3 regions of the Brevibacillus sp. HB1.1 genome follow, and region 2 is predicted to be linked to each of the others. Evidence: a T-box and tRNA genes for the amino acid it is inferred to sense, from the RefSeq annotation. Region 2 holds a T-box; the other regions hold tRNA genes.
The links. The T-box of region 2 lies ahead of argS (arginine--tRNA ligase). A T-box ahead of a tRNA ligase gene usually reads a tRNA of that ligase, here a tRNA-Arg.
Positions count from the first base shown of each region.

Region 1: it encodes a tRNA-Arg, which carries the amino acid that the T-box ahead of argS (arginine--tRNA ligase) is inferred to sense. The anticodon was not compared.
Region 3: it encodes a tRNA-Arg, which carries the amino acid that the T-box ahead of argS (arginine--tRNA ligase) is inferred to sense. The anticodon was not compared.

Region 1 is NZ_JABMIV010000023.1:4,352-8,871, forward strand. It holds gene HPY27_RS29535 (hypothetical protein) at 1-1,420, opposite strand, end outside; gene HPY27_RS29540 (DUF7832 domain-containing protein) at 1,608-2,033, shown strand; gene HPY27_RS29545 (hypothetical protein) at 2,073-2,612, opposite strand; tRNA gene HPY27_RS29550 (tRNA-Arg) at 2,726-2,802, opposite strand; gene HPY27_RS29555 (histidinol phosphate phosphatase domain-containing protein) at 2,876-3,904, opposite strand; gene HPY27_RS29560 (DeoR/GlpR family DNA-binding transcription regulator) at 3,898-4,520, opposite strand, start outside.
Region 2 is NZ_JABMIV010000002.1:906,672-911,191, forward strand. It holds gene HPY27_RS09250 (YcdB/YcdC domain-containing protein) at 1-2,113, opposite strand, end outside; gene HPY27_RS09255 (sigma-70 family RNA polymerase sigma factor) at 2,104-2,676, opposite strand; gene HPY27_RS09260 (hypothetical protein) at 2,692-3,369, shown strand; T-box leader at 3,413-3,677, shown strand; gene argS (arginine--tRNA ligase) at 3,726-4,520, shown strand, end outside.
Region 3 is NZ_JABMIV010000011.1:14,771-19,290, reverse strand. It holds gene HPY27_RS23805 (sugar-binding transcriptional regulator) at 1-955, opposite strand, end outside; gene HPY27_RS23800 (glutaredoxin family protein) at 1,123-1,395, opposite strand; gene rpoN (RNA polymerase factor sigma-54) at 1,401-2,774, opposite strand; tRNA gene HPY27_RS23790 (tRNA-Arg) at 3,017-3,091, shown strand; gene HPY27_RS23785 (FecCD family ABC transporter permease) at 3,239-4,279, opposite strand; gene HPY27_RS23780 (FecCD family ABC transporter permease) at 4,272-4,520, opposite strand, start outside.

The DNA of each region.
Region 1 (4,520 bases), on a different contig from region 2:
TATGGTTGGTATTTTTCTTCATGATCTTGTTAGGCGGTTGATTCTTCTTCTTTTTTCTTCTATTCATATACCAATACCATAAAGGAAGAATACCGAGCATAATCGTACCCGCCGTAATGAGATACAGCTTCCAGATCGATTGCCTTTTCTCTTCCTCCTTTTTTTCTTCCCGCATCTTTTGGACAGCCTGTTCAAAATCACGAACCTTATAATTTTCTTTAACAGACGACAAGTTCTTTACAAACCCAACCGAGCCCCTTCCATAATAGATAAAATTCCGCAGGGCATTGTTCACTGTCATCTGGTATATGTATCCTGTCGGGACACCTGAATCCTGGATTTTTTCTTTGATCTCTCCCATAAGATCAGGAGAAGTCGGATCAATCATTTGGTCATATTCCAAAACTTCATAGTTCTTAAGTTCTTTTTTTCCTACTAACTGAACATTTTCTTCATTATTGAACAGAAAATACCTCGGAATCCTATTGATACTCTTCCGATAGACTTTGTTTTTCGGGAAATTATGCAAGGCCATTTCGTTGCTATGCATTTCCAGCGTTTGCTCTGACAGCAGTACCTCTTCTGCTTCTATGATGGGGAGGTTTTTCTCTAAGGCTTCATATTTAGGGAGCCATTGAATGATACCATCTGGGTCTAAAAACATGTAAATGTCCTGATATTGAAAGGATGCCACATAGATTTGATCCGTTGGCAGGCTATTAAGATAAAACTCTTTTTCAAATGGAGTTGAATCGAAATTGTATGGGATGTTAAATACTGTTGCCCCATTTATCTCACTCTCATCTACCTCTTCTAACTGTCCGTTATTATGTACGGTAAAGTATAGGGGACCATTATGAGTTGGGTCACCCCAAATGGTCGATTGATAATATTGATTCGGTTGTAAATGGTATGGTCCAGTACCGCTATCGATTTGGATTAAGAGTTCGGACCGCTTGATTCTTTCCTCTTCCGCAGCGGCTTCTTCGCTCGTCTCCTCTTCTTGGCTTGTCTCTTCTTCCACGTTTTCTTCTTCATCATCGTCGTCATCGTCAGCCTTTTTTTTGATTTTAACCGGCTTGGATGATTTGAAACCGCTTGACGGTTTTGCGCTTTTTATTGTGGAGCTTGAACTTTTGCTGGTTGAGCCTGAGCTTTTTCCTGAAGAGTACGAGCTTCTGCCGGACGAATATGAGCCTGTACTAGATGACCCTGAGCTTCTGCCCGACGAATATGAGCTGGTACCAGATGATCCTGAACTTTTGCCTGAAGAATATGAGCTGGTACTAGACGAACCTGAGCTTCTGCCAGAACTACTGGAGCTAGAGGAACTTGAACCTCTAGATGACGCAGGCTCTACAGGAAGGATTACTAGACTAATCATTACAGCGCTAAGAAAATAGGCAAGCAAATTCCGCATGAAATATAACCCCTCTATGAACCAACCAATGGTTTTCTCTATATAACAGTTAAATACTACCACTTCGCATCATGGCAATGCTACAAAATTCCTACCCTTCCTTCTTCATCCTCTTTTGGCTTTTTACGATTACATCTATCCTGTATAATTTTTGAAAAATGGGCAATTAGAAAGAGAGGATTCGCTAGTGACAACGGTATACGATAAAGCGAAATATCATTACGAAAACTTTGAGGAGGATCTGCCTCAAAAACAGGCATACGTACATACAGGTTTTTTCATCGGCTGGTTGATTGAAAATGATATGGTTAGCAAGGATTTTCAAAAGAGTTTTGCAAACCTGATTGCTGATTTTAAACAAAGGAAGATGACTGGTCCTGAAGTTTATGAGAAGACGGGTGGAGTATTTGCTAAAGACATGCTGAATGAAGAAGGAAACCAGTTCGCAATGTTTTACTTCGATTTCGATACGGGAGAGTATCGCTATCATTATCTCGAAGCGTTTGATTGTGATCCAAGCGTGTACCACGTGGAAGATACTTGGGGGAATTACGATCATATCAAAGATTGGATCGACAATGAGTATGAGTACTGGTGCGAGAAAAATGAATAAGACCGCGTGAGTACGCGGCCCTACGGTCAAGTCGCTATCCTATTTCTTCAGGATAAAATCAGACATAACTACCTTCTCCCATTGGATTCCTTTTGGACTCACGTTGGTGTAAAGCGTTATGGAGTCCGCATCTTCCATTACCGCTTTCAAATGAAAATTCATGTCCTTGGGCTGCAAATATTCATCATACAGCTGTTGGTAGTTGGGATCGTTCTTTTCTTTGGCGACTTTGATGTATTCTACGGTGTCAGGGTCTTTCTCAAAGTTTTTGTATTTCACTTGATATGCGAATGTCGCTTCTACTTTTCCATCTACTGTTTTCTCTTCATAATCCGATAGTGTAAACTCCAGCAACTCATAGTAGGGGGAGAAAGCTTTCTTGCTCTCTTCTTCCATATAGCTTGCGATTTGGTTATAGCTTGTAGAGCTGTCAATCGATTGTTTCGATTCTGTGCCAGTGTTCATTACTTCTTTTGCAGGTGGCGCGGCAGTCTGATTTTGTACGACCGCATCTGAGCTGCAACCACTGAAGAAAATCGCCAAGACCATAGCCATACATCCTACAATCACTTTTTTCAAAAGAAATCCCCCCTTATTTCGTTCGTCATTTGATATACGTTATACATTGGAGGCATGCTACACGTCTCAACAAAAAAAGAAAAAACCTTGATACACCAAGGTTTTTTCTTCGATGGCGTCCCCGAGAGGATTCGAACCTCCGACCTACAGTTTAGGAAACCGTTGCTCTATCCTGCTGAGCTACGGGGACAAATATGATCACCTACTTTCTTATTATATGTGTATATCCATTTTTCGGCAAATCCTATCCATTCCAGTTCCTATCAGCAGTTCTCGTCTGGAATAGCTGATGCATAACGGATTGGCTTCATGATCCGTTGACGACCGGAAAAAGTAGCAATCTCCGTTACTCCCATTGAATGGAGGTTCTCCAGATTCGCCGCTACGTATCTCCCAATATCGTCGGGAAAGTGCGCGTCGGACGAGAGTGTCAGTGGAACACCATGCGCCACCAAAACGTCGAGAAAAACGGGACTTGGGCACATTTCCTTAACAGGATAGCGGTAGTACAGGCCCGCATTGATTTCGGTCGCTGTATCCGTTTCTCTCAAAGCAGTTGCGATCCGGTGGTAATAGGGAACTATCTCTGATTCCAGAGGGCGATAGGAGAACACTTTCAGATTGTCCAGATGGGCAACAAAATCAAATAAATTGCTCCTGATCATGCACTCAACCGTGTAGAAAAAGTCCGCGTATAACTGTTTCAGGTCATGCTGCTCAAACAGATGGCGAGTCTCGGGATTGTCAAAGCCCCATCCTTGCATAAAATGAACAGAACCGATCACATAATCCCACGAAGCGCCTGCCAGCAAGCTTTCCAATTCTGCCTCCCCGCCGATAAAGTAATCCGCTTCGATCCCCAGCCGCAACTCCACACCGCTTGCCGACCAACGCTGCTTTGCTGCCTCAATAGCGACACAAAAGTCATTAAGACTCTCGGTGCATACTTGATCAAGCCAAGTGCGCTGCAAGCGACCCAAATCGGTATCACTGAGGTCTAGATACCGTTCAAAATAGGGACGGGCTTCACGAAAGCGGTATAAATGATCGACAATCCCCACTTCCTTCAAGCCTTTGTTTAACGCTTCACGTAAATACAGATCGATCCAGGATGGGTCGTAGCACCCCAGAGACATGCGGTTATTTAATCGCGCAAGGCTGTCCAGCAGCCAGGTGCGGGTATGTCGAGGTTCAGTAAGTGGATAAAAGTGGTCGAGGGCAGTATTGGTACGGTCGAGCCAACGCAATGAAAAAGGCCCTTCTTCCAGATGAAGATGATAGTCGATCAGCATGTGAAGTCTCTCCTTCCCGGATGTTCGCTTATCCAGGTAGTTTGAATGCCAGACGAAAGCCATTCATCCGGCATCGGCTGGTCACAAATAACCGCGCTGACATCCTGCCAGCCGCAAATACGAAAAAATTGCGTTTGACCGATCTTGGTTGTGTCTCCCAATACATAGACTTGCTCTGCCCGCTGTACCATCATGGTCGAGCATAGCGTTTCTTCCATGTCATAGTCGGTGAAGCCATCAGCCGTCATTCCTCCACAGGAAATAAACGCTTTATCAAAATGAAAACGAGAGAGCAGCTCGCAGGTAAACGCCCCAGCAACCGATTGTTGGGCCGGATGGGTCAGGCCCCCCAGCATAATGACCTGACCGTTGAACTGATTGGCTTCCAACAGCTCGTTTAGTAAAGAAGCGGCGGGGAGCGAATTCGTGACAATCGTTAATTGGTTGAGGCCTTTTATAGCACGTGCCAATTCCAGTGTTGTCGTCCCGACATCGAGTGCGATGGTATCCCCGTCAGACAAAAGTTCTGCCGCGATTTGCCCGATTTTCGTTTTTGCCGTCTGTTGAATCGCCTGTTTCTTTTCAAAGTGCGGTTCACGCTTCGCCAAATGATAAG
Region 2 (4,520 bases):
GTTGAGCTAATTTTTGCCCATCCACATCTCTCCTCAAATAGACCAGCTTTAAAGGCATGACGCGTAAATACGCCTCAACAGCCTTGTCTTTCGAGACGATCTCGTCGGATGCTGGAAGCTCCACCAACTCGTGCGTCTCTCTGTAGTTTTCAAACTTTGTCACTTTGCCAGAAGACGGATCGACTGTTACTGAATAAGCCGCTTTTTGCCCGCGATCCTGTACTGGAATGCCATCCTTGCTCATGAGATATCTGAATTCCCATTCGCCCGATGACACAGGATTCGTTTCGCCTGGCTGTATGACTTGTGCCAATTGCACTTCTTTTATGCCTGGATCAACGTATTTAGGCAGAAAGGCAAGTGCAGCCTCTTCCGCTTGCTCGCGTTTGACAGTCACTGCTGTATCGGAACGAGGTGTTCCCAGCCCGACGACACTGCCTGTTTCTGCAAGGACTTCTACGCCGATATACTTGTCATTTTTATCATTCCAGGCGTATTCCTTGCGTCCGTCACGGTTACTCTCTCTATAGGTCGAGTCATCCACTTGTATGCCGAATTCCGCTTGAAGCAACGCTTTTGCCTCATCCTTGGAGCGAACCTTGACGTATTCCTTTGGAGATTCGATCGGATGGGCTTCCTTCGTATTCAACTGATCATAAGCAAGCCCGTTATCTCCCGTTCCATACACCGTCTTGCCATTTGTCGCGTCGATATACCACTCCTGACCATCTTCACGTCCTCTTTGCATGAAGGAAACAGCTGGTGTGTACTCCAGAATGGGCTGCCACATATCCCCTTGTTTTGATTGTGGCTGTATTCTCGGATTCTGCACGTACCGAAGCTTCATATGCTCGCTCAGCTCTTTGATGGCTACCTCTTCTGACACAGCAGTCGATACATCCGGGTACTGCGACGGCTCAAATGATTCGAGGTCCTTACTGAAATATTCGAGGTGGCCAGAGTCGGTTGTTTCGATGCTTATTTCATCAGACAACACCGGCATCCCGTTATAGTATCTCAGGTACAATCCCGGATGGTTGGCGTCCAACAACCGATAGTTCTCGCTATCAGCCCCGAGCAGCTTGTTCAGGAACTGTCGCTCTTGCTCCAATGCTTTTGCTCCTTCTGCTCTTTTCTGGCTCGCTGCTTCCTTTTCATCCTTCAACAGAAGGCTATACCATTCCAATGCTTGACCATTGCCAGTGATCACAAGAGAAACTTTATGCCCCTCTTTGTTCGTTTTCCCCAAGATGAATGACATGCCATCGTGGTTCTTTTCTTTATCCAAAAGAAGAAGGGAGGGGTTCAAATCGGGCACGGTATCTGTCAGCTTGGTGAAAAAAGCTTGTTCACTCGTATTCAATCGCCCGAAAAACGCGACTTGCTCACGTTCGTCAATTCCAACCGACAATACGTCGAACGGAACGGGCTGGCCGTTTTCCATACGTTGATAATTCACGCTCATCCATGGGCCTTTTACCTTATACTCGTCCGTATAGATCTGAGTCTCGACGAGCTGATAGGTCTTACTTTCCTCCTCCAAAAAAGCTTGAAGAAATGCGCTTGCTGCTTTCTCCGCAGTCTTGGCTGATGGCAATTTCTCTTCCTTCTGTTCTCCTCGATCACCATCAATTGTAAAGCTCTCAATTTGTCCTGTCTGTATATCATAAGTAACATTGGCACGCGCATTATCGCCTTCCAGTAACATTAAGTCACTGATTCCATGGCTTGTACGATCCACCCTGATTGTCATCTTGCTCAAAGCTGGGATCACCTTTTTCAATGGTAAAACAGCCTCTTCCGGCGACACCTTTACGTTGTTCTGATTGGCCTCCGTTTTCTTTTTATCCCTTGCAGTCGTTGCGACCGCATTCGTTACATTTTTTCCACTGGGCATCTGTGAAAACCAACCTTGTTGCTGCAAGCCCACGGCTGTTACCGCCAAGCAAGCTACCAAGGAGCCAGCCATGAATATCCTGTTCCGATTCTTGTGTTTATCTCGTGCAATCGCATCTCTGATCCGCGATTCCATTTCTTTTGTAAACCTCACTTCCTCCACAGATTTCTCACTTGCACTCCGTACCACTTCGCGAATTTGCTTATCTACATCCATTCCAATCCCTCCTTTTCACACAATGCCTTAAAATGTTTTCGGGCCCGTGACAATTGGGTTCGTACGGCATCTTCTGAAATATCCAACACTTGCGCAATCTCTCTTATCGACAAATCTTCATAGTAATGAAGTACCATGACTTTTCGGTACAGCGGCGAGAGCTTCATCACCTGCTCCGCTACCTGTACCTTGCTCATTCGTCCGATGACTGCCGCTTCAACGTTTGCGGTGTCGGCCTTCTCCGGGGGTGCTTCCTCTTTGGAGAGGTATGTAGAAAAAATCTGGCGAAAGGACCACGAACGCAAATATTTGCGGGACTCGTTGATCGCAATTCGGTAAAGCCACGTTTTTACGCTACTCTGATGGCGGAACTGATCCAGACCCCGATACGCCTTCAGGAACACTTCCTGGGTAATGTCTTCCGCGATTCCCCGATCCTTGACGATCAAGTAGGCGAGCTGCACGATGTTGTCTCCGTACTCGCTCATGAGTCTCGTCAGCTTCTCCTCGTTGGTCAGTTGCAGCGTCCAGTCCGCTTCGCTACTTTTGGCACTTGCATTCACGCGCTGTTCACCTCCTTGTTTCGTGTTGATATGTATTTGATCCAGCTGGCTTATTTTTGTGACAAGATTATCCAATTGTTTTATCAATCATCCTTTTCCCTGCTTCCACTGCTGCACTCCGTTGCGTTGCTTTCATTGTCAGAGCACATTGCTTTTGCTATCATGAGGCTTATTGTAGAGCGAAAGGAACGAGATGACATGGCTGACTTGCAAGCACGTGAAAAAGACAAATTTCTGTCCTGTTTAGATACCATAAAAGAACTATCCAAATCCGAATTTGAAACCTATTCCATCGTTAAGAATACCGAAACCGGGGAACATTATCTCCACTATTTTTTGTCCCACATTAATTTATCCGAGGGAGGCAGAAGAGACGATTACGATCACTTCCTGCCGATTGAATCCGACGATATTTTAGCGATTATGTTTGGCGAACAGCCATACCAGTTTCCGGAGAACTGGCGCTCTGCTTATTTGCGCAGTGGTAATGACAATCGATTGATCCCGTTCGATCCATCGGAAAATTACGATCTGGACGATGCCGCTGCTGCCGAGCTAGCCATGCTCGAAAAGCTGGAACAGTACAAAGAGCAAATGATGAACGCGGATAACCTCAGCGCGGAAGAAAGAGAAGAGCTGACCAAACAATATTTCGCGGAATTAGATAAGATTTTGCAAAAACCGGAACAGTGAGTTGCATCCTGACGGTTAAAACAGCTATAATTCTAGAGAAACAAACGAATCGTTGATGAGGAAAGTACTCCTTGTGCGAGGCTGTAGCGAGTCGGGGACGGTGTGAGCCCGATGCCAAACCATGTGAGGAAACGCCCCTCGGAGATGCGGCCTGAACATCCTACGCCAGTCAATATGGGCAACGGATCGTGTAGGGCTATGCCGGGACTGCCCGTTACAGCAGGTCAAGCGGTTTTTGTCTTCCAAGTTTACTGGAAGGGAAAAACAACAAGAGTGGCACCGCGGGAGTATAACCTCTCGTCTCTTTTTCACAGGAGACGTAGAGGTTTTTTTATTTTTGAAAGGGGATTTATCAAATGAGCTACAAACACCAAGTCGCTGAAATGATTGCCGCTACGCTCTCCTCGATGGGCGTAGACACACTGACAAAAGAAGCCGTATACGGCATGCTGGAAACACCACCAAACCCTGCAATGGGCGATGTGGCCTTCCCTTGCTTCCAATTGGCAAAAGCATTGCGCAAAGCCCCACCGATGATCGCAGCAGAGCTGGCTGGACAGCTCTCCGGTGCACCCTTGCGTGAATCACAAGCAGTTGGACCGTATGTGAACCTGTTCCTGGACCAAGAAAATGTGGCAGAGCAAGTAATCGGAACCATCATTACGCAAGGCAGCACATATGGAAGCAGCAATGTCGGTCAAGGACGCAAAGTACCAATCGACCTCTCCTCACCGAATATCGCCAAGCCGTTTTCCATGGGGCATCTGCGCTCTACTGTAATCGGAAACGCGATTGCCAACATCATGGAAAAGCAAGGCTACGAGCCAGTGCGCATCAATCACTTGGGTGACTGGGGTACGCAGTTCGGTAAACTGATCGTTGCGTACCGCCTCTGGGGTGACGAAGCAAAGGTAAAAGCAGAACCAATCAAGGAGCTGCTCAGCCTCTACGTTCGCTTCCACGAAGAAGTCGAAAACGATTCTACGCTGGAAGACCAAGGCCGTGAATGGTTCAAAAAGCTCGAGGATGGCGACGAAGAAGCACAGCATCTGTGGAAATGGTTCCGTGATGAGTCCCTCAAGGAATTCATGAAGATCTACGACCTGATGAACGTAGCCTTCGACTCCACACACGGTGAAGCATTCTACAAC
Region 3 (4,520 bases), on a different contig from region 2:
TAGCAAAGGAAAGAATCGCTTTTGCCTTGCTTTCGCCCCCCGCAATGGAGAGCACGGTTTCTGCCTTGTGCACTTCCTCTAGCTGTAAACCAATTGTCGGCATTCTGTGGACCGTTTCTCCCGCTTCATTAAAGTAGTAACCGAATGCTTCTGATACAGCACCCGTCTCCCCTAATTCTGCGAGCTCTTCCTCAGAATAATTCCGCCTTCTCGCCATCGTGACGGCATCCCCGATTCCATGCAAAACGATTCGAGTCTCGCCCAAGAGCGACAGCACATCTTGCACTTGCGGCTCTTTGACCAATGTCTGCAAGGCTTCTGGATGGAGGCGATCCGGTACGTGAAGAAGCCGATAAGAAGCACCTGTTTTCGCTGCCATGGCGGAAGCGAGCGTATTCGCTTGTAGCTCTACGCGTTCTCCCAGTCCACCGCGAGCAGGGACAAACTGAACGTTTTTGAACGAAGCAGAAGGCGTCAGATGACTTGCTACGCTGGCGATGGATGAACCACCTGTTACCGCTACAATGTCTCCTTCTTGCACGACCTGTTTGAGTACCCTTGCCCCTACCCGTCCCAGCTCTTCCTTTACCCAAGGCGATTGGTCTGCATTGCCCTGCACCACAATCACTTCTGATATGCCCAGCTTTTTTTGCAGGCGTTCCGCCAAGTCAGTAAGGCCGAATAGGTCTCCGACGAGAGGCTCCATGTCGTCCAAGACTTGTTGCCCTTCTTCACTCAGGCTCATTCCCGCAGCCGTTACATGAAGGAGCCCCGTCTCTTTTAGCAGTTCCACTTCTGCCCGCAAAATACGCTCAGTAGTATCCATGGCTTGAGCTAGACCTCTTCTGCCAATCGGCTGCAAATGATAGATGGATCGGAGCAACATGTACCGCTGACGCAAAACCTGAATCAAGTCAGGCAACAATTTTTGTTGCAGTTCCAGTAAACGTCGCATTTTGCCTTCTTCCTTGGTTACAAATTGTTGATCGGGACGTTAAAAGTCCCTGTATATACATTTTTTGTCCCGATTGGTGCAAAAAAAAGATCACTTGCTACAACTTGAATGTATCATATTTAACAATATCTTGCAAGTTCCCCCGAGTCCCTATAAAAAAGTGCCACTCATGACCGAGCGGCACGTCTATGTAATTCGTCTCGCAGCTCCTCTAGCGTCACCACATGTGTAATGGAACGAAATACGATTTCTCCATCAATCTCGACTACTGGAATGACAAACATCATTTCTTCATGCAAGACCGGATCACTTTCAATATCAACCATGCGCATACGAAGGGGGAGCTCCTTCGCCAAACTGCGGATGTAGAGCTCCACCTCGTCGCACAAATGACATTTTTTTCTCCCGTACAAGACAATTTCAAACGTTTCTTCATTCATGCCCGTTAAAACCTCTTTCGTTTAGCTGACGATGGGATCAGCATTTCTTCCCGGTACTTGGCAACCGTACGGCGGGAGATTTCAATCCCCTCTGTAAGCAGCATCTCACCCAGCTTTTGATCAGATAACGGAGACTTCCGATCTTCTTGTTCGATCAGTGCTTTGATTCTGCGCTTAACACTCTCAGAAGAAGTCACTTCCCCGCTAGATGTAGAGAGTGCTGACGTAAAGAAATACTTCAGTTCAAAGATTCCACGCGGTGTCTGGACGTATTTATTGCTGGTTGCCCGACTAATCGTCGATTCATGCAGGCTGACCCGCTCTGCTATTTCTTTTTGTGTCATGGGCTTTAAGTAATGAATCCCCCGATCAAAAAACTCCCGTTGCATATCGAGGATGGCCTGAGTTACACGCATGAGCGTCAGGCGGCGCTGCTCCAGACTTTTTGCCAGCCACATAGCAGCATTCAGCTTATCGTGAATGAACTGCTTGGCTTCATCCTGACTTTTTTGCTGGCTCAGCATCTTTTCATAGAAGCTGTTGATTTTCAGCCGCGGTGCAGCAACATCATTGACCAATACTACATAATCATTCCCGACCTTCTCTACCGTCACATCTGGAATGACATATCTTGTGTCTACTGCGGAAAAGGCCGCCCCTGGACGCGGATTCAGCGTACGGATCAAGTCTGCCATCGCCTGTACCTCTTGCGGTGTACACCCGATTTTGTCTGCAATCCGCTGATAGCGATTGTCCGCCAAATCTTGCAGGTGGTTGCGAACGACCTGAACGATCTTTTCATCATCGAGTGCCAAATGCTCGAGCTGCAGCAAAAGACATTCTTCTAGGCTGCGTGAAGCTACGCCTACTGGATCAAAATGCTGCAAGACGGACAACACGTCCTCAATCTCCAGCATTTCAGCACCTAGGCGCGTACTCGCTTCCTCCAGTGTAATTTCCAAATAACCCTTCTCATCCAGATTCCCGATCAAAAAGAGAGCGATCTGTTTTTGCAGCGACGAGAATCCTTTTACATAGCCGAGTTGACGCTCCAGATGTTCGTACAGCGTCTCCGCACCTTGCTGGACGTAATCCAACGGATTGTAAGTGCTTTCATTTTTCAACGAACCGTACTCACCTGTCGCGCGATTGCCCACAATTTCTTTCCAGTCAATCTCAGGAGCTGGTTTCTCTGCTTTTGCAGAAGCGACTTCTCCAGCAACTTCAAGGTCAAAAACAGGATTTTCATTGGCCTGATCCTGCAAATAGGAGATGAGATCAATGGCTGAATACTGCAATATGGTAATCGCTTGGCGTAATTCCGGCGTCATCACTAATTTCAGTGTTTGTTCTTGAAATAACCCCAATCCCATGTTCATGAAGCCCGCCTCCTTCGCACTTGCTCATGCTGCTCGATGACTCTTTATTTTCATTATATTCGTTCTCTCATGCAATTTTCCTGCCAAATTGATGAAGCAGAACACAAAAAACGTCGAAAGATCTTCACCAATGGACTTTTTCACTCTCGCTTACCTTATCACTAGTTTTTTCTGCTGAACTACTTTTTTTCGTTTGCATTGAGATTCTCGATGTTTTATAATGAAAATTGTCGTCACAATATACGCCTGTAGCTCAGTGGATAGAGCAATGGTCTCCGGAACCATGTGCGGGGGTTCGATTCCCTTCAGGCGTACCATACTAATAAAGACAAAGCGATCTCTTGGACTTCCAGAGGTCGCTTTTTTATGTTGAATCCCCATGGGAACAAAAAAAACAGCCCGATTATGAACTGTTTCTCTTGCGTGACATTTACTCGTTAAAAATCGCCTTGACATCAGGGGACCTATTGATGATTCCTCGTTTTATACAAAAGATAAACAAAAAACGGCGCTCCAATCGCTGCGGTAAAAATCCCAGCTGGTAAATCATGCGGTAAAAACACCGTTCTCCCAATCAAATCAGCCAAGACGACAAGCATCCCACCCAAAACAGCGGAAGCCGGCAGCAAGTAGCCATACGCTGAGCCAACTAGCCTACGCGCAATATGTGGAGCCATCAAACCGATAAAACTGATTCCTCCTGCCACACCGACCGCAGCACCTGCCAGTGCCACACTAATCGCAATCAAGAGCAATCTCTTCTTATCAATTGCTACGCCAATGCCTCTGGCGATATCATCACCGAGCTCCTGGGCATTCAAATAACGGATTTGGAAAATCGTAGCCACGAGAAACAAAAGCGTCCACGGAAGCAACGTCATGACATTTACCCAAGACATACCGTACACCGTTCCAGTCATCCACCCTAGAGCGTTTGAAGCTTTGTGGGTTTGGGTGATCACCATGAAAAAGATCGTTAATGCTCCCATCCCCGCTGATATACATACACCGACAAGCGCGAGGCGAAAAGGTGAGACTCCCTCCTTCCACGCAGTGAGATACGTAAGCGTAGCGGTTAGCAATCCACCGGTCAAGGCCACCAATGGCATCCATTGCACACTTACATCTTTTGCGAATGTGATAAATGCTACCGCTGCTGCCGTCGCTCCCGCTGTAGTTCCGATCAAATCAGGCGAAGCTAACGGATTTCGTACCAAGGACTGTAAGATGGCCCCCGATACCGCCAGGGAAGCCCCCACCATGACTGAAACGACAACGCGAGGCAACCGCCAATCGAGCACGATCAATTCATTCTGTTCACTGCCCGCTCCCACAAAAGCTTTGATGACTTCCCACACAGGAATATGCAAGCTACCTAAGCCAATACTCAATACAATCACAACAGATAACAGCAAAAATAGTATGAAATTAATTCCTAACGCCCGCTTATTTACATGAAACGAGAGCGCTGGCTTCTTGGTCCGAATGACTACATGTCTATGCATACGCCCTCCTCCTGACCAGCGGGATGATAAAGGCCACTCCGATCATGGCGGTTGCTACGCCTACTGGTACTTCCAAACGCATCGGCATCAATACAAGGCGAGAAAGCAAATCAGCGCAGACCAGAAAAGCTCCACCGAAGACGATCGAATAGGGAATCAACCATCGATGATCAAGACCGACTAAAAAACGACAAAGATGCGGGATGATGATGCCCACAAATGCAATCGGTCCGGCGAGCGC